DNA from 3 places in the Marinomonas mediterranea MMB-1 genome. Region 1 is predicted to be linked to each of the others. Evidence: predicted binding sites of a transcription regulator. Region 1 holds the regulator's gene; each other region holds the start of a gene.

Region 1 (6,681 bases):
TTCGTTGGCTTTGGTATTTATTGCTGCAATAGATATACCTTTCCAGATATGGAAGCACAGCAATGATTTGAAAATGACCAAGCAGGAGGTAAAAGACGAACATAAACAAGCTGAAGGTGATCCGCAGGTTAAAGGTCGAATTCGTCAGATGCAGCAGCAGATGGCGATGAATAGAATGATGTCTGACGTACCTAAGGCAGATGTGATTATCACCAACCCAACTCACTTTTCTGTCGCGTTGAAGTATGACACAACTAGCTCTGATGCTCCTGTTGTTTTGGCGAAAGGGCCTGATTTTATTGCTATGAAAATTCGAGAAGTAGCGAACTTCTACGAGATCCCCGTGATACAATCACCAGATCTTACTAGGGCTATCTATAAACACACAGAAGTAGGCGAGCAAGTGCCTGAAGGCTTATTCAAGGTGGTTGCGCAACTCTTAGCATATGTATTTCAATTGAAAAATGTACAAAAAGGTGAGGGCCATCCTGGCGCTCTTCCCCAATTTGATATCCCAGATGACTATCAATGGGATGGACTATGACTTTTATAAAAAATAGGTTGGCGAGTGGAGTTTGATAGACAGCGAATAATAGGGCAAGCCCGAGGTATTGTAAGTGGTAATTTAGGCGTGCCATTTATCTTGCTCGCATTGTTGGCGATGATGATTCTGCCATTGCCAGCATTCCTGCTAGATGTTCTTTTTACCTTTAATATCGCATTAGCAATCGTAGTATTGTTAGTCGCAATTTATTCGTTGCGCCCTTTGGATTTTGCAGTCTTTCCGACCGTATTATTGATATCGACCCTTATGAGGCTGGCTTTGAATGTGGCCTCTACGCGAGTTGTTCTGCTTTATGGTCATGAAGGCGGGGATGCTGCTGGTAAAGTGATCGAAGCCTTTGGTGAGGTTGTTATTGGTGGGAATTACGTTGTTGGTTTTGTTGTTTTTGCCATTTTAATGATTATCAACTTTGCAGTTGTAACGAAAGGTGCTGGTAGGATATCGGAAGTGAGTGCGCGTTTTACTCTTGATGCAATGCCGGGCAAGCAAATGGCTATTGACGCTGATTTGAACGCAGGCATGATTGATGCTGATCAGGCGCGGGAGAGGCGCTCTGAGATTGCCTCTGAAGCCGAGTTTTATGGGTCGATGGACGGTGCTTCTAAGTTTGTGAAAGGTGATGCGGTTGCTGGGTTATTGATCTTAGGGATTAATATCATTGGTGGCTTGGCGATAGGTATGGCGCAGCATGGTTTGACCTTTTCTGATGCAGTTGAGCGTTATTCTCTATTAACCATAGGTGATGGTTTGGTAGCTCAACTGCCATCGTTAATGCTCTCTACCGCCGCTGCTATTATGGTTACCCGTGTCAATGAATCTGGTGATATGGGGACTCAAGTATATGGTCAGATGTTTGGCTCTACAAAGGCTTTATATATTGCCGCTGCCATAATGACCATTATGGGTATTGTGCCAGGCATGCCGCACTTTTCTTTCTTGTCGCTTGCAGCAGCACTTGGAGGGTTAGCATATTTTCTTGAATATCGTAAAAAGAAACAGGCGCAGACTAGAAAACCAGGTTCTACTGTGAGTAATACTGGAGCGAGCAAGGATAAAACAGCGCCGGAACAAAAAGATTTAAGTTGGGAAGACGTTGCGCCTGTTGATATGCTTGGCCTTGAAGTTGGGTATCGTTTGATTCCTTTGGTTGATAAATCGCAAGGTGGTGAGCTTTTGGCGCGTATCAAAGGGGTTCGAAGAAAGCTGTCTCAGGATTTGGGCTTTTTAGTTCCAAGTGTTCATATTCGAGATAACCTTGATCTGATGCCTAATGCTTACCGAATTACCTTGATGGGTGTGAGTCTTGCAGAAGCTGAGGTGCATCCCGATAAGGAGCTAGCAATCGATCCGGGTCAAGTATTTGGAAAGATTGATGGGATTCCTGGAAAAGACCCTTCATTTGGGCTAGAGGCGGTTTGGATTGATCCTAAGAAGCGAGATCAGGCGCAGACGTATGGGTATACCGTTGTCGATGTTAGTACGGTTGTTGCAACTCATATTAACCAAGTTATGTTTAAGCATTCTTATGAATTAATTGGTCATGATGAAGTGCAACAGCTATTAGGGTTACTTAAGCAGCATAATCCGAAATTGGCAGAAGAACTGGTACCGAATGCAGTGCCGTTAAGTGTATTGCTGAAAGTGTTACAGAATCTTCTTATCGAAGGGGTGCCATTGCGCGATATGCGCACAATCGCTGAAGCGATAATGGGCGTTCAGCCGAAGACTCAAGATCCTATGGTGTTGACTGCCGCAGTTCGTACTTCACTATCACGAATGATAATTCAAACTCTGGCTGATGGTGTAGAGGAAATTCCAGTATTGACCTTGGACCCCCAGTTGGAAAAAATGTTGATGCAGACAGTGCAGCAGAGTCAGCAAGCAGGGGTTAAAAATGAAGAAGCGCTCATACTCGAGCCTTCTATGGCAGAACAGCTTCAGTCTTCTCTTAAACAGTCTGCAGAGCAGCAAGAGGCAATGGGGAATACGCCTATATTGGTTGTTTCAGCGCCGATTAGACCAATGCTTGCGCGTTTTATGAGGTTTGGAATGGTGAATATGGCCGTTTTGTCCTATCAAGAGGTTCCAGATCACAAGCGGATCGCCGTAGTTGGTGTTATTGGGCAGTAATAATGGGCTCGAATTGATATTCATGTATATGATTTTGCTGCTATATTTATTGAGATCTTTGGGTTAAGCTATGGATTTGTAAGAAAAATAGTATCCGAAGGAATTCTCACTTTATGCAAATTAGGCGATTCAGGGCACCAGATATGCGCCAGGCTATACGGAAAGTCCGTGATGCCGTGGGGCCTGATGCTGTTATATTGTCTAATCAGAGGTTGCCAAGCGGTGAAATCGAAATTACGACTGCATTGGATTATGACGGGTCGTTACCTTCTGGGCTGTCTTCTTCATCCCCAAGTGGTCGCGATTACCCTCTTTCATCAAATGACCCGAAAAGGGCCTATCAAGAGCGTTTAGCGCAAGCCCGCAACAGCCAGCCGCCAACTCAACGCCCATCGCCAGAACCAACTACTTTTTCAAATGACTCTTTTTCTGCTGCTCGGCGTGATGAGCCTTCTCAAATAGAGGAAGCACTTTCAATAAAAAATTCAGAGTCCCCCTCCCAACTAATAGAAATGGAAAGGGAATTAGAACGGCTCAAGTCTGAATTAAAAGAAACCAAAGAGCAGATAGAAGATAAAGCAGAGCATTCTGCGAAAAGTAATTATTCTGAGACTCCTGAACAGTATATTCAGGGCAGGTTGGTGAAATTAGGCCTGTCAGATATTGTAATAGAGAAAATTGTTGATCATTCTAATTTTCTCGGAAGAGAGGATGATTGGAAAAAAGCGCTGTCTCGATTGGCAGATTATTTACCTGTGGCGCGGCAAGATATGGCTCATATGAGTGGTTGCATCGCATTTATGGGGCCAACTGGCGTAGGTAAGACAACATCGATTGGTAAAATAGCCGCGCAACATGTATTGAAAAATGGTGCGGACAGTGTTGTGCTTGTTACAACTGATACTTATCGAATTGCGGCGCATGAGCAATTGAGAACATTTGGTCGAATATTAAATGTTCCCGTTGAAGTGGTTAATGAATACTCTGACCTCAATGAAGTGCTGGATAAATATTCAAATTACTCTCTTGTGTTAGTAGATACTGCAGGAATGAATCCTAGAGATAGAAATTTAGAGCGACAGCTAAAAATGATGCAGAAAGCTAGAGGTTATTTGAAAAAACTGCTGGTTTTACCTTGTACAAGTCAGCGGCAAGTATTAAAAACGGTAGTAGATGTTTACTCTCAGATTCAGTTAGACGGTTGTGTTCTTAGTAAAATTGACGAGTCTGCCTCTCTAGGTGAAGCAATTAGTGTTGTCATTGAAGAAGGCTTGCCGGTTATGTATGTAGCTGATGGGCAACGAATACCGGATGATATTGAACCTGCGCGCGCGCATAACTTAATTAGTCGCGCAGTGTATACGGCAGAGCAGTATGGTCAGTTGTATGGGTCACTAAAGTATGGGAGTTAGTAAAAATATGTTATTAGTGACAGCATATAATAATTGAATGTAGTACATTTAAGTTGCGCACTGGTAAATCAGTGTTGGGAAAAGGTGAAAACGCGGTTTTATGCAATCAAAGCACGGTTATAGTACCTATTCGAAAAAAGCAGCTCTTTCTATGGATGCCATTATTCAACAATATGGTTATCTGGTTAAAAAGATTGCTTACCACTTGCTAGCTCGACTGCCCAATCATGTGGACGTCGATGATTTGACGCAAGCAGGAATGATTGGTCTGATAGAAGCGTATAAACGTTTTGAGTCGACTAAGGGAGCTTCGTTCGAAACTTATGCAGGCATAAGAATTCGAGGCGCCATAATGGATGAAATGCGTAAAAGTGACTGGGCTCCAAGATCGGTAAGACGAAATGGAAGGGCGGTCACTGAGGCAATTAAAGAATTAGAAGGTAAGCTTGGACGAGACGTAACAGATAATGAAGTTTCTGAGCACATGGGAATTAGTGTTGATGAATATCATGAAATTATGCGTTCATCGATGTCGACACAGCTTTTTAGTTATGAAGAAATGCTTGAGAGCGAGCATGGAAGTAACGAAATTAATATAGAGTCGGATGATTCCCAGCCTTACGATGTTGTTGAAGAAGGAGGGTTTCAAAAGCAACTAGCGGTTGAAATAGATAAACTTCCTGAAAGAGAAAAGTTAGTTTTATCTCTTTATTATAACGAAGAACTAAATCTGAAAGAGATTGGTGCTGTACTAGGTGTTAGTGAGTCTAGGGTAAGTCAAATACATAGCCAAGCGGCTATGCGTTTGAGGGCTAGATTAACGGATTGGCGAGACTAATATTATATGAGTATTGAAATACTACCTTTGTGGTGTGGAGGTTGCATTGGATAAAAACATGAAAATCCTGATTGTTGATGACTTCTCAACGATGAGACGAATCATCAAAAATTTGCTTAGGGATTTGGGATTTACCAATACGGTTGAAGCGGATGACGGCACGACAGCGTTACCGATTCTTCAAACAGGAACCATCGACTTCCTTGTAACTGATTGGAATATGCCAGGTATGACCGGGATTGAGTTGCTTCGTGCTGTACGTGCGGACGACAAACTCAAGACGATCCCAGTGTTAATGGTTACCGCAGAAGCTAAGCGGGATCAAATCATTACCGCTGCGCAAGCTGGTGTAAATGGTTATGTAGTAAAACCATTTACAGCGGTTGCACTTAAAGAAAAAATCGAGAAGATTTTTGAGCGAATTGATTCTGCGAAATAATAGGGGCCTTTGAATGTCAGATTTTAAGGAATCTAAGCTTGGGGATTTCGAGACTACCGTAAAAGACGGTGCTATCGATTTACTTAATAAGCTTGAGGCCGGCGACTTTAGCGGTGCTATTAAAATCATCCAAGAACTGAGTGAAGCTCGCCATAAGAGTTTTTATCATGAAGTAGGTACGTTGACTCGTAGTTTGCATGATGCTATCCGGGACTTCCAAATAGAGTCCATGGAAGATGTGTTAGAAACTGCGGACGGTGATAACAATTCACGAATCACAGATGCATCTGATCGTTTGACTTATGTTACCGAAATGACCAGTTCTGCTGCGAATAAAACGATGGATATGGTCGACAGCAGTGTTCCGGTTGCAAGCGAGTTGAAATCTCAGGCCGAATCACTGCATAAAGATTGGAATCGTTTGATTCAACGCGACTTAACACCACAGGAATTCCGAGAGTTGTATAAGCGTATCGATGCTTTCTTGGGGTATACCAAAGACAGTGCGAACACCTTGCATGGCAATTTGAATACCATCCTACTAGAACAAGGATACCAAGATCTAACCGGGCAAGTAATCGCTCGTGTGAGTGAGTTGATTAGAGATGTAGAAGAGAAACTCGTTCACTTGGTGGCTGTCGCAGGACGCGTAGACAGCATCTCAGGGCTCGAGCACGAAATTGCCGAAAAGGAACATGATGATAATCGAGGTCATGGTCCGGCGGTCAATACTGAAAACAACCCAGAAGTACTGAATAGTCAAGACGAAGTAGACGACTTGCTATCAAGTCTTGGTTTCTAAGAGGAGCTGAGGATGAGTTTCGAGGTCGATGAAGAAATTCTACAGGATTTTTTGGTAGAAGCTGGTGAAATCCTGGAGCAGCTTTCCGAACAATTAGTAGATCTAGAACAAAACCCTGAAGACAACGCGTTGCTTAATGCGATCTTTAGAGGATTCCATACGGTTAAAGGTGGCGCAGGCTTCCTTCAATTAACTGCATTGGTTGATTGCTGTCACTATGCTGAGAACGTGTTTGATATATTGCGTAATGGTCAGCGAGTCGTTGATGCTGAGTTAATGGATGTGGTATTACAAGCGCTCGATTCTGTTAATGAAATGTTCGAAATGGTTCGTAGTGGACAAGAGCCAGAACCTGCAGACCCTGAACTCATCAATGCTTTGAGTCAGTATGCTAAGCCTCCTTCTGCTGAAGAGTTGGCGTCAGCCGATGAAGAAGACGAAGTAGAAGAGCCTGAGGAAGAGGAACCTGTTTCTAGTGGTTCCGTTGAGCAGCAA
Region 2 (6,681 bases), 160 kb from region 1:
ATACAAACCAACAAACAGCGACGTTGGGGCAGATTGCGCTAGCGACCTTTGATAATACGGATGGTTTGAATCCATCGGGTGATACTGGTTGGGTGGCAAGTTCCAGCTCTGGAGCGGCAAATATCGGCAAGGCAAATACCGGTACTTTGGGTAGCATTAAAGGTGGCTCTTTAGAAGAGTCAAATGTGGATCTGACCTCTGAACTTGTTGCCTTGATAGAAGCTCAAAGAAACTATCAAGCGAACTCGAAGACGTTAGAGACTGAAAATACGGTTACTCAAACGATAATTAACCTTCGTTAAGCGTTTACGGGTTAAAGACAGACACAAAAAAGCCGACGAAAGTCGGTTTTTTTGTGTCTGTCTTATTTTTAAAAGGTTTTTAGAGGTTGTGGTGAGCTTCTTTAGTTGATGATCTGAAAGTGGCATGAAATTTGATTGCATTAAGTAATTGTAATATTAATTCGATTTATTTTTTGTTGATTGGAGTCAGTAATGGATAGAGCCTTGTATTTGGCCATGAGTGGCGGCACTCAAGTGATGAATGCACAGGGTATTCATGCCAACAACTTAGCCAATGTCGCGACAACCGGTTTTCGAGCTGATTTTGAGCAAGCTCGTTCCATGCAAGTCAATGGCGATTATTACCCCTCGCGTGTCTATGCCATGACTGAAAACCCTGGCACTCGAATGGAAAGAGGGGTGATGATTGAAACTGGGCGAGATATGGATGTAGCAATACAGGGGGATGGTTTTATCGCTGCTATGGATGCGACGGGACAAGAAGTCTATACCCGCGCAGGCGACCTTCAATTGACCTCCGCAGGCCAGTTGGTTACTGGAACTGGGTTGCCAGTGCTTGGTAGTGCTGGGCCTGTTTTTCTCCCCCCGTTAGATGCATTGCATGTTGGGTCTGATGGCACTATCTCATTTATTCCGCAGGGCGGTGATGCTACGCAAACGACGTCAATTGGTCGAATTAAGTTAGTAAATACGGATGGTGAAAATCTTACTAAAGGCAATGACGGCTTACTGCGTACAAAGAATGGACTTCCGCTTGATGAGGACAATAACATTAAGCTGATATCGGGCTTTTTAGAAGGCAGCAATGTAAATGCAGTTGAAGAAATGACAGAGATTATGGAACTGGCTCGTCGTTTTGAAATGAACATCAAAGTAATGGATTCTGTTAGACAAAACGCCACTGCATCGGCAAAAGTCTTAGAACGTTAGATAATTTTTTATAGGTAGTAGCGATTATGCAAACAGCACTTTGGACAGCGAAAACCGGCCTGACGGCAATGGACAGGCAGCTAAGTGTTATTTCTAACAACTTAGCAAACGTCTCGACGACTGGCTTTAAGAAAGAGCGCGCTGTTTTTGAGAATTTAATGTACCAAACGCTAAAATCCCCAGGTGGGCTGAGTGCGCAAAATACGGAGCTACCATCTGGTTTGCAAATTGGTGCGGGTGTTCGAGTAACGGGGATGCAGAAGAATTTCGAAGAAGGCGATTACAACGTGACAGACAGAAATTTAGATGTCGCTATTCAAGGTGCAGGTTTCTTTCAAATTACGCGTTCAGATGGTACAACGGCCTATACTCGAGACGGTTCCTTTCAATTGAACAGCGAAGGTCAGATGGTGGACTCTAGCGGCAACCTTCTTGATCCGCAAATTTCTTTTGATAGTGATGTTGTTGATATTACTATTGGAGATGATGGTACTGTCTCTGTATTGCGAGCGGGTGAAACGGATCAAGAAGAGATCGGATCCATTACGATTGCTAATTTTATTAATCCAGCTGGTTTGTACTTTTTAGGTGGAAACCTTTATGAAGAAACATCAGCGAGTGGTGCGCCAATCGTCGGTGTTCCTGGAGAGGAAGGACTTGGGGAGCTGGGCCAAGGTATGTTAGAGGCTTCCAACGTTAATTCAGTTGAAGAACTGGTAAATATGATCACAACGCAACGAGCTTATGAAATGAACTCTAAGGTGATTTCTACCGCAGATGGCATGCTTGGTTTTGTGACTCAGCAGCTTTAATTATTATAGGTCTGGACCATGAACCGTTATCGTTCTTTTTTGTTTGTTTTTCCTATTTTACTCGCTGGCTGTGCCGCGGTGGACCCTGCTCCAAAGGCTGATGATCCATTTTATACGCCAGTCGTGCAACCCACACTGCAATATTCTAAATCCGCAGACGGTGGTATTTATCAGGTAGGAATGGGTGATGTGTTTTTTGGTGATAAAAAAGCGCGAAGTGTCGGTGATATTTTAACCGTTACTCTTTCTGAAAGTACGAGTTCTACAAAAAGTAATGCTGCGAACCTGAGTAAAGACTCAAGCGCGACTATTGGCAATCCAACAATATTAGGTGTTCCCATTGGTTTAGATACGACGGTGCCTTCAGTGACCTCTGAGTTTTCGGGCAGTGCGGACGCAAATCAAAGTAACAGTTTAACAGGCAGCATAACGGTGACAGTATATGAGGTGTACCCAAATGGTTTGCTCGCTATCCGCGGAGAAAAGTGGATAACGTTAAATCAAGGCGAAGAATACATTCGACTGTCAGGATTGGTCAGAGAGGAAGATATTGGAGCGGATAATACGGTACAATCTAATCGATTAGCTGATGCCCGTATTGCATACTCTGGTACCGGTGAATTGGCTGCTGGGAGTGAGCAAGGATGGTTGACCCGATTTATAAATTCTAAATGGATGCCCTTCTAATCGTGTTTATATAAAGAGACGTTGATTATGGTTATGAAATGCTGTGTACGCCTGATAATCTTGTTTACACTTGTGGTGTCACAGTTGTCATTAGCTGATCGATTGAAGGATATTGCCTCTGTTGCAGGGGTACGAGAAAACCAATTGTTTGGTTATGGTCTTGTCATTGGTCTCAATGGAACGGGGGATAACACCGACTTTACGAATCAAAGCTTCCTTAGTATGTTGAACCAATTTGGTATCAACTTACCGGCGGGTACCGATGCTGATTCCGATAACGTCGCGGCTGTCTCTCTAACCGCTACTCTTCCTCCATTTTCTAAACCTGGTCAGCAAATCGATGTGACGGTATCTTCGTTAGGTAATGCGTCGAGCCTTCGAGGCGGTACCTTGTTGTTGTCTGCGCTAAAAGGTGCAGACGGAGAGGTCTATGCGATAGCACAGGGAAACTTAGTCGTTGGTGGCTTAGGAGCGCAAGGTGCAGATGGTTCTCGTCTATCTATTAATATTCCTACAGTTGGGCGCATCCCTAATGGTGCTTCGGTCGAAAAAGTCGTTCCGAGTAGCTTTAACCGTGGCGATACGTTGACGTTTAATCTTAATCGTCCCGATTTTACAACGGCGAAACAGGTCGCAGATAAAATTAACGGGCTTTTGGGGCCGGGAGTGGCGACGAGTTTAGATGCCACTTCGATTCGTGTAACGGCGCCACGTGATCCCTCTCAGCGCGTGACCTTTCTTTCTATATTGGAGAATCTCGATGTTCAGCTTGGCGAAGAGCGAGCAAAAATTGTCATAAATTCTCGAACGGGTACTATTATTATCGGGCAGCACGTTAAAGTGTCTCCTGCTGCCGTGACGCATGGCAGTCTAACCGTTACGATCAAGGAGAATCCTGAAATAGGCCAACCAAATGCACTAGCAGGAGGGGAGACTATTTTAGCGCCGAGATCGGAAATTACGGTCGATGAAGACAGTGGTCATATGTTTGTATTCGATCCTGGCGCGTCGCTTAATGATATCGTTAGAGCGGTAAATCAGGTTGGCGCTGCGCCAGGAGATGTGATGGCGATTTTAGAGGGCCTTAAGCAAGCGGGTGCAATTAACGCTGATCTGGTTGTTATCTAGATATAGGTGAAAATATGAGTCGAATAGGTGCTAACGAATTTTTTGCTGATTTTTCATCATTAGCGAGGCTAAAAACTCAGTCTCAAAAAGACCCTGATGCTGCATTGAAGCAAGTTGCCAAAGAATTTGAATCTATTTTCATCAATATGATGTTTAAGAACATGCGCAGTGCGAATGAGAATATTGGCAGCGATCTATTTAGCTCAAGTCAGATGAAGCATTATCAGGAAATGATGGACTCTCAAATGTCTCAATCCCTCGCTAACAATGGCGGAGTGGGGTTGGCCGATGCTTTGATTCGCCAGCTATCGAACAGGAGTGGTGTCGAAGCTACTCAGGCGTCATCGTCGATGACTCGTTCAGATTCAGATTGGTTGTCTCAATTAAATCGAATAGACTCTGGTCAACTAAATACCATGGTTAAGCTTGCTGCTGACAATGCGGCAAAAAGTGATTCGGAAAAAACAGCCCCTCAAAGCTCTATTTCGCAAAATTCTTTGTCTCAAAGCTCGTCATCCCAGAACTCTTTGCCCCCAAACACGGTATCCGCAAAAGAGGTGATTTTTGACTCCCCTGAAGCGTTTGTTGAAGCGCTTTGGCCTTTAGCTAAGCAAGCGGGGGAATCTATTGGGGTTGACCCTAAGGCTATTTTAGCTCAAGCCGCATTAGAGTCTGGTTGGGGAAAATATCCAATTGCTAAAGAAGATGGCAACGCTAGTTTTAATTTATTTGGTATTAAGGCGGATTCAAGATGGTCCGGCGATAAAGCGGTTGTTAATACGCTTGAATACCGAGATGGTATCGCTAAGAAAGAGCGCGCTGCTTTTCGGGCGTATTCTTCTTTTCAAGACAGCTTTATCGACTATGCTGACTTCCTAGATACAAGCGAGCGGTATAAAGATGCCTTACAGGCAGGTGACGATGCTGCAATGTTTGCCGCCTATCTGCAAAAAGGTGGGTACGCGACAGATCCTGATTATGCGACTAAAATTCAAAATATCCTATCAAGTAAATGGTTTACTCGCCTTTAGAGCTTGCGCACAAGAGCATTCGCTCATTGCTCTATGAATACCAAAAAATTGGTAAAGTAATTGCATAGCTTACCGATAATATATTTGTAACGAGTCGTTGCTTCATATCGTTTTTAGAGGTTTAGCTATGGGTACCAGCCTATTAAATATTGGTCTTTCCGGTCTTCAAACCAGTTCGGCGAGAATATCCACGGTAGGTCAGAACGTTTCAAATGTTGATACTGAGGGCTATAACCGTCAAGAAACGGCCACGAGCAGTGTGTTAGGTGGTGGAGTTAAAATCAACGACACATCTCGCCTAGTAGATCAATTCCGCAATCAACAAGTTTGGTCTGACAATTCGAAACTCAACTATTACAAAACCTACTCGTCTATGATGGACAACATGGATAATGTGGTCGGTGAAGACAGCGTTTCATTAAATACCTACTTGAGTAAGTCTTTTACCGATTTACAAACAGCCAATAGCGACCCTAGTTCAAGCTCCGCTCGGAATACGGCTTATTCTAGCTTTGAGAGTCTTGTACAGCGATACAATGAAATGGCTTCCATTGTTGATGAGCAAAAAACGACAGCAGATAAGCAAATTAATGCAGTTGTTGAAAGTGTAAATGAAATAACCAGTCAGATCTCTAATTTGAATACTGAGATCCTGAAACAAGAAACGCAAACCGGCACATCTGCAAATGAATTGAGAGATCAGCAAGAGCAGCTTGTTACTGAGTTATCTAGTTACCTCGATATTGATGTGGCATATGATGATAATGAATTGATGACGGTTAAACTGGCAGGAAGCACGCCGCTTGTACTACAGGGAAGTGCTAATGAAATTTCTCTTGAAAGAGAGTCTTCAGGCTCAGACAACCTAACGTTAAAGGTAGATTTTGGTTCCCACGATGTGGGTGCCTCGACCGATGATATCGGAGGGAGTTTAGGGGCTCTCATTGATTATCGTGACGAATTTAGTGATGAAGCAGAGCGTACTCTTGGGTTACAGGCTCTTGTTCTAGCTGACTCTCTAAACACGCAAAATAAGCTAGGTTTGGATGCTGATGGTAACTATGGTAATAATTTGCTTTCGACAGGTGATATAGAAGTTACACCTAACGATGATAACGGATTTAGCAGTGGCGACATTAAAGTAAGAGTGACTGAAGGTGCGTCGAATGAGCTGACAACTAACTCCTATGAAGTCGAAATGATTTCGAATACACAATTTGTTGTTAAGACGTACAACGCGAATGGTAAGGTGGTAGAGCAATCGAATCCAGTAGATACATCGACAGCGACACCTAACTCCGATGGGTACTTTGAAGTCGATGGCTTTGGAATAGAGGTCCAATTTGACACTGGTGGGACTTACTCTACTGAGGATAAGTTTTCCTTTGTGCCGACGGAAGGTGCTGCTAAAAACCTTGAATTATCAGCGTCAAACGGCGATGACTTTGCATTAGCTTCCCCTATTTCTGTTTCAAAATCGTCTTCGAATTTGTCCGACGTTGAAATTAGTGTTTCCACAATCACTAACTTGGATCCTGCAACGTCAGGGTTTAGTGTTGGTGGCGGATTAGATTCAACCGCACCTCAGTCTATTGTATTTACACCAGACAATACTACGTATGAGGTTCGAGACGGCGCAGGGAATACATTGGCAACCGTCGCTGGTGTTACGGACTATACTAACCTTCTAGAACAGGCCGGACTTGCAGCCGCCGCAGGGTATGATATTTCAGTGTCTTCAGCCCCAAAAGCGGGAGATGAATATAATATTGAATTCAATACGGACAGCGA
Region 3 (6,681 bases), 150 kb from region 1:
TTTTTTATAAGCCTGAATGCCTTTATTACCATACATATGTGTTATTCAATCTCTTACTTTTGATTCAAGTTACTTAAACTAGTTAGAAGCGCTGTACCACTATTATTCAAACCTGCCAATAAAACATCTAAATTTGAAAACCTTTTCTTTAACTGCGCTTCGTAAAGTCCTATCCTATACTCAAAGTTCTCTTTGTCTTCTTCCTTACTATCAGCAGACGTTTGCGCCGCGTCACTCAAGTCTTTTAAAACCCCAGAAGAACCAGTAAAGTTTTCAAGATAGCTGTCCATGATACTAGCGATACCATTATCGCCAGTAAACAGTGTCACTACATCATCGTAGCTATTTTCCATAGCGTCATCAAAGTCAGTACTATTGAGAGACAGCTTCCCATCATCATCCATTTCAATTCCGATATCAAAGATAGTCGAAAGATCTCCGGCATTTGTAAAAGTTGTCATCAAGTTTGAGTTGAGTTGCCCTTCTAACCCGCGAATAAGGCTACTGCCATTTAAAATATCACCAGCACTTGAATACTTGTCAAAAGTCGTAAACAACGCATTATAGGATTCAACGAAGCTTTCCAATGTCTCTTTTACAGATTCCGTATCAAAATCAATGACAGACTTGGCGGTCTCGGGGTTACCATCGGTTCCAGTCTCGGATTGCGCCAATGCCTTAATGGTTAAGCCCGAAACCGCGTTTTCAAATGTATTGGAAGAACTATTAATCGTAATACCGTCAACATTAATAATAGCATCTTGTGCCGCGTCTTCAGTGGCAATAGACAACCCCGCGGAACCAGCCCCTGTTGCTACGGATGAAACGCTGTCTAAGGTAGCGTCGGTATTTGTAACGACCAGGTCATTACCTGAGCCTGTAACATCAGAACCTAAGGTCAGATATACGTTACCGTTGCCATCGTCAACTAAGTTAGCTGAAACACCAAAGTTATCAGTTGAATCATTTATTTGCTCGCGGACCTCGGATAACGTCGCGCCAGCAGCAACAGATACCGTAAAAGTATCTGAACCAGCAGTGAAAGTTAAATCGCCTCCCGTTGCACTGACTACATCATCGGTAGAGGAAAATAGACCTGCCGAGCTAACACTTCGACTACCTTGAGCCAGCTGGCTAACAGATACATTGTAAGAGCCATTTGCAGCTTCTTTATCTGCTGTTACAGAAACAATATCACCAGATTCGGGCTGAGTGCTAGTTGCCGTCCGACCTGTAAAAAGATCTTCATCATTTAAAGATTCAACGGCTTTTTCGAAGGTCTCAAGAGCAGACTTTATAGCGCCATATGCAGATACTTCAGACTTATAATCGCTAATTTTAGACTCGTAGGCCTTTACTTTAGTGTCTTTCTGCACGCTAACCATGTTTTGGAGCAACGTTTGAAGATCTATTCCAGACCCTACTCCTAGTGATGATACTGACATTTTTATAGCTCCTTTGGCTAATTAATTAGCCAGATTACACTTCACTATTGACCAGACTGCCTTTTAAGTCGCTTACTTCTTCAAATATATCATCAATACGTTTGGAGATTTTCAAAAATTCTTCTGTTGGAATCTGACGTACAAGATCACCTGTTTCTCGATCAATAACCTTAACTACATTATCGCCGCCTTCTTCAGAAAGTTCAAAGGAAAGCGATACATTTAGCTGTCTCATTTTCAGGTTCACTTCGTCTGTCTGAGATTCCTCGAATGACAGAATTTCTTCACTCGTGGCATTGGACAATTCATTCTCGAAAGTATTCTTAGCATCTTTATCAGGTGTAATATCGACACTTTTCTTAATAACTTGAGCTTCTTTTTTTTGGACTTCTTGGAATTCACGAGCATTTGACTGAACATCAGTGCCGGTATGCAGTTGCGTTAATGACTGTTTTGATACATCGGAGCTAATAGACATAAGTGCCTCCCATAAAGCAAAAAGCTGGAGCAAAAGCTCCAGCTTTTAAGCATCGCTCAATTAGCCTAATAAAGAAAGGGCTGTTTGAGGACGTTGGTTTGCTTGAGCCAAAATAGTAGAACTTGCTTGCTGTAGAATTTGCGCACTAGTAAGTGTCGCAGTTTCTGTTGCAAAGTCTGCATCACGTACACGAGAACGTGCTGCAGATACATTTTCAGAGATATTACTCAAGTTATTGATAGTAGAGCTAAAGCGGTTTTGAACAGCACCTAGCTCAGCTCGTTTTGAATCAACCGCGGCAATCATATTGTCGACTTGAGTAATTACAGATTGAGCTAAAGATGCAGCACTGATAGAAATCGTTGATGCTACGTAACCAGCGCTGTTCAAGCCAGAAATCTGGAAACCAGCACCAGCAGCACCAAGCGTGTTAACCGAACTCAAACTAAATGAAATCGTTTGGTTTGCATCAGCACCTACCTGAAACTGACCGTCATATGTGCCATCAAGTAAGTTTTGGCCACCGAAAGTAGTGTCTGTTGCAACACGATTGATCTCTGTTGCAAGCTGAGTAATTTCTTCTTGAAGCGCAGAACGGTCTTCATCCGTATTCGAACCGTTCGCAGATTGAACTGCCAAAGTACGCATACGTTGAAGCATATTGGTCGTTTCATCTAGCGCACCTTCAGCAGTTTGTGCCAAAGAAATACCATCATTCGCATTACGAACTGCCTGATTCAAACCATTAACCTGAGAAGTCAAACGGTTTGAAATTTGTAGACCAGCCGCATCATCAGACGCACTGTTTATTCGCAACCCTGATGACAAACGCTGATACGCAGTATCAAGCGTGCTTCCAGTTTTAGTTAACTGGTTCTGCGCATTCAAAGATGACGTATTAGTATTAACGTATAAAGCCATGACAGCCTCCTATTTTTCGCCATTATAAGCCTACTAGCAAGTAGACTCGTGATGTGTATCTGAGGCGCCAACCTCTGATATATATACACAATTAAAAACCTCTTATATTAGGTAACGGCAATAATTAGAGTTGCTTTAGAAAAAAGATGATATTTTTTTTCCCATCATGGCAAAAAAAAGCCTACAAAAACGGCAAAAGCTTTCATATCAAGTACTTAGGAGACGCTTTTTTCTTATTTTTTTTTCGTGAATTATCATTAAATAGCTTCATCAGGGGCTTTTTTTAGTTGGCATAGAATGTGCTAAACAGTATATGTGAGGCGCCAACCTCACAAAAAAAAGCCAAGTGCCTTCAACACTTGGCTAACAATTACTTCTAGGAGAAAGAAGCAAAAACATTCGAATACGATCGCCAAACCTCTTGCCTCCCGTATTCGAGTTTTCTTCACATAAGCGGCCTGATCAGCCGCTTTATTTTTTTAAAGACTAGCCTCCCAACAATGAAATCGCTGTTTGCGGACGCTGATTTGCCTGAGCCAAAATCGTAGAACTCGCTTGCTGTAAGATCTGTGCACTTGTTAAAGTAGCCGTTTCAGTTGCAAAATCCGCATCTCTTACACGAGAACGCGCAGCTGATACGTTTTCCGAAATATTACTCAAGTTATTAATGGTAGAACTAAAACGGTTCTGAACTGCACCCAATTCAGCTCGTTTTGAGTCTACTGCCGCAATCATATTGTCTATTTGACTAATAACGGACTGAGCTAAAGATGCTGCCGAAATCGAAATTGTCGAAGCTAGGTAACCAGCACTATTCAAACCAGACATTTGGAAACCCGCGCCTGCAGCACCAAGAGTATTAACAGTACTTAAGCTAAACGAAATAGTTTGGTTTGCATCGGCGCCCACCTGAAACTGACCATCATAAGTTCCATCAAGAAGGTTTTGCCCACCAAAGGTGGTAGTCGTTGCAACTCGATCAATCTCAGTTGCCAACTGACCCATTTCTTGTTGCAAAGCAACTCGGTCTTCGTCCGTATTCGAACCGTTTGCAGACTGAACTGCTAGAGTACGCATACGCTGCAACATATTAGTTGTTTCATCTAGCGCTCCCTCTGCAGTTTGAGCCAGAGAGATGCCGTCGTTTGCATTTCGGACAGCCTGATTCAAGCCGTTTATTTGCGACGTTAAACGATTGGAGATCTGAAGGCCCGCCGCATCGTCTGCTGCGCTATTAATACGTAGACCAGAGGACAAACGCTGGAACGCTGTATCAAGCGTACTTCCAGTTTTAGTTAGCTGGTTCTGAGCATTCAAAGAAGAGGTATTTGTATTTACATATAAAGCCATGATAATTCTCCTAGAAATTAATTATTTCTTCATAGCAACCATTTGATTTAGTTAGTTATTTGGTTGCCCTTTGCATATTCTATTTATCGGATCAGCTTAAAAAATCTTTAACGTTTTTTTAACTTTTTTTAGATTTTTTAACACCTAAATTAGAGATGCACTTTAGATGCAAAGCTTATCGTCAGCTAGGAAAATATCTTTAGAGAAAATTAGAAAATATAGCGGGTAAATTGAATATTAAAATCAGATGGGTTCACTTCCTTAACAACCTCTACATCGACCACATCAATTTGCATATCCGTCGCAGCCATCAATGCACTACTAGACAGACTATAGACCTGGCGAACTAAAGAGGGCTCTTTTTTACGATTAAGGGTCATAACAAAACCGATTCTGCCATTTGACAACTGAACACAGCTGCCGACAGGAATAACGCCAATACTCTTAACAAACACAGCAACGATCTCTTTATCAAACGAGACCCCGCTTTCTTTAATCAAAATCTGGCGCGCCTTAATAGCACCCATTGAAGATTTGTGAGCCTGCTCAGATGTCATTGCATCATAGGCATCTACGATAGCGCCGATTTTGCCGTAGATACTAATTTCAGTGCCTTCTTTGTTTTTTGGATAGCCTGTACTGTCTGGCTTCTCATGGTGATCAGCCAACATAAGATAGGCAACTTTAGGCAACCTCTCAAACGCCGACAGAATCCGTTGCCCAAAGTCAATATGCTTATGAAACAACCCTAACTCCGCATCTGTAAGCTTGGATGTTTTGTTTATCATTTCATTTGGTAGTTTTGAACGACCTATATCCATCAGCAATCCACCTAACGTGATAGCATGAATATAATCATTAGATAAACCCAGCTCGTGCCCCATATGACAAGATAAGACCGCGACTCCCATCATATGCTGAGCAAGATAATTGTCAGCACTTTTAATATGCCTAAGAACCAAGAGCGCATAAGGATTACGAAGGTAAGAGCGATTTATTTTTTTACAAAGTTGATCCAACAAAGCTAAATCCGAAACGTCTCCACGGCGAACAGATTCAAAGAGGCTCTGAAGCTGCTGAAGCCCCTCTTCCATCAAATCTGTCGCAGAATCCACCTCCTCCCTAAAAGGTACCGTTCTAACAATTTTTTCTTTTGTCGGCATCGGCGCAGGCTGGATTGGCACAGAATCTAAAGGTTTCCCTTCAGTATTATCACTCTTAACATCCTTTACACTGTCATCAGGATCTATGAGGGATTCCTGAAGCGACTCATCATACTTACCGGATTTATAGTCCATTATATAGTCTCGAGTATGATCATTAAGCATCCTTCGAAGATAACGATAGAGGCTCACACCTTTTGGATACATATTTCTAAGATAGCTGGAGCTGTAGCGCTTATTTAAACGACGAATACTTCGGACAGACTTGCCCATTGCAATCGAAAGACACAAAAGCAAAAAGCGCTCTTCCGCATCATATCGCCGCTCTCTATGAGACCCTGCGATCGACGACTCCTTAAAATAAGGATCATAAGGAAGAAAAGAATCGTTTAACAAAGGTTTGAGTTCATCAAGCGCAACTTGACGCATAACAACATGAACTATTTGATGTTTTTTTGAATGCTTCTTGATTAGACCTGATACGCGAGAATCTGACAAGACATCAGACTTTATCCTGATCGCCTCTAGGATCTCAGATATGTCAAAGTAGCCATAATTTATGTCTACTCCGAAACAATGATCTACGTCTTCTATTGACACACAAGATCCCTAAAACACTAAAGGCTATTAAATAAAGATAAGCTTGCAAGGCGAGTAAACAAAGACTGCGTTGCACTCACGGCGGTGTTAGCAGACTGCAATTCGGTAGCCGCCTCACTTAGGTCTATTCCCGCAATTTCATTCATCGCCAATGTATTAGAGGTCTCTTTGGAAGAGATATAACCCTCTCGAGCGCTAATGGTATTTATTCTAGAACCGACTTCAGACAATGCAGTACCAACAGTTTCTTGCGTATTTTTAATACTGGTTGTCGCGTCTCTCAATGCTGCAGTTCTTTCCGCACTGGTCGCATTACTATCCTTTAATACGGATATAGTATTGTTTAATTCGTTAAGAACATTATCTCTAGTCGGCGTATCAAGCGTGACAGACACAGTCGAGCCAGCACTGTCCATTGTAAAAGACATGCCCATAACATTAATGGCATTGCCATCTTCATAGGTACCTGAGTCAACGACATTTCCGTTTACATCCGTAAAGCTGTATGAATTAGGGGCGCCAGCCGTCGTTGAAAGGGTATAAGTATTATTGGCAGGCGTTATCGCATCATAATTATCATCAACAAACTTATCGTAAGCGTCTTGATCATCCACTAATGACGTCAATGTCGCCCCGCCAGCTGTAACGGTGGCCGTAAAAGTGTTACGTGTCCAAACATCTTGAAAGACCTTCTTTCCCGTATCATTAACTGGAATTGAAACAC

What was found. Region 1 encodes FliA, which starts transcription of late flagellar genes. Its sites were predicted from a motif close to CTAAAGTTNNNNNNNNNNCNGCCGATA; they were not measured.
Region 2: the regulator FliA is predicted to act here: its motif matches at 4,942-4,968, upstream of flgK (flagellar hook-associated protein FlgK).
Region 3: the regulator FliA is predicted to act here: its motif matches at 4,279-4,305, upstream of MARME_RS16880 (flagellin N-terminal helical domain-containing protein).

What each region holds. Positions count from the first base shown of each region.
Region 1 is NC_015276.1:3,532,606-3,539,286, reverse strand. Features, by position in the region: gene flhB (flagellar biosynthesis protein FlhB) at 1-544, shown strand, start outside; gene flhA (flagellar biosynthesis protein FlhA) at 569-2,695, shown strand; gene flhF (flagellar biosynthesis protein FlhF) at 2,839-4,107, shown strand; gene MARME_RS16195 (RNA polymerase sigma factor FliA) at 4,208-4,945, shown strand; gene MARME_RS16190 (chemotaxis response regulator CheY) at 5,004-5,384, shown strand; gene MARME_RS16185 (protein phosphatase CheZ) at 5,398-6,186, shown strand; gene MARME_RS16180 (chemotaxis protein CheA) at 6,199-6,681, shown strand, end outside.
Region 2 is NC_015276.1:3,688,611-3,695,291, reverse strand. Features, by position in the region: gene MARME_RS16925 (flagellar hook protein FlgE) at 1-302, shown strand, start outside; gene flgF (flagellar basal-body rod protein FlgF) at 495-1,232, shown strand; gene flgG (flagellar basal-body rod protein FlgG) at 1,259-2,044, shown strand; gene flgH (flagellar basal body L-ring protein FlgH) at 2,063-2,731, shown strand; gene MARME_RS16905 (flagellar basal body P-ring protein FlgI) at 2,765-3,859, shown strand; gene flgJ (flagellar assembly peptidoglycan hydrolase FlgJ) at 3,874-4,890, shown strand; gene flgK (flagellar hook-associated protein FlgK) at 5,018-6,681, shown strand, end outside.
Region 3 is NC_015276.1:3,681,095-3,687,775, forward strand. Features, by position in the region: gene fliS (flagellar export chaperone FliS) at 1-36, opposite strand, end outside; gene fliD (flagellar filament capping protein FliD) at 54-1,445, opposite strand; gene MARME_RS16870 (flagellar protein FlaG) at 1,480-1,923, opposite strand; gene MARME_RS16875 (flagellin N-terminal helical domain-containing protein) at 1,984-2,844, opposite strand; gene MARME_RS16880 (flagellin N-terminal helical domain-containing protein) at 3,331-4,194, opposite strand; gene MARME_RS16885 (HD-GYP domain-containing protein) at 4,404-5,957, opposite strand; gene flgL (flagellar hook-associated protein FlgL) at 5,975-6,681, opposite strand, start outside.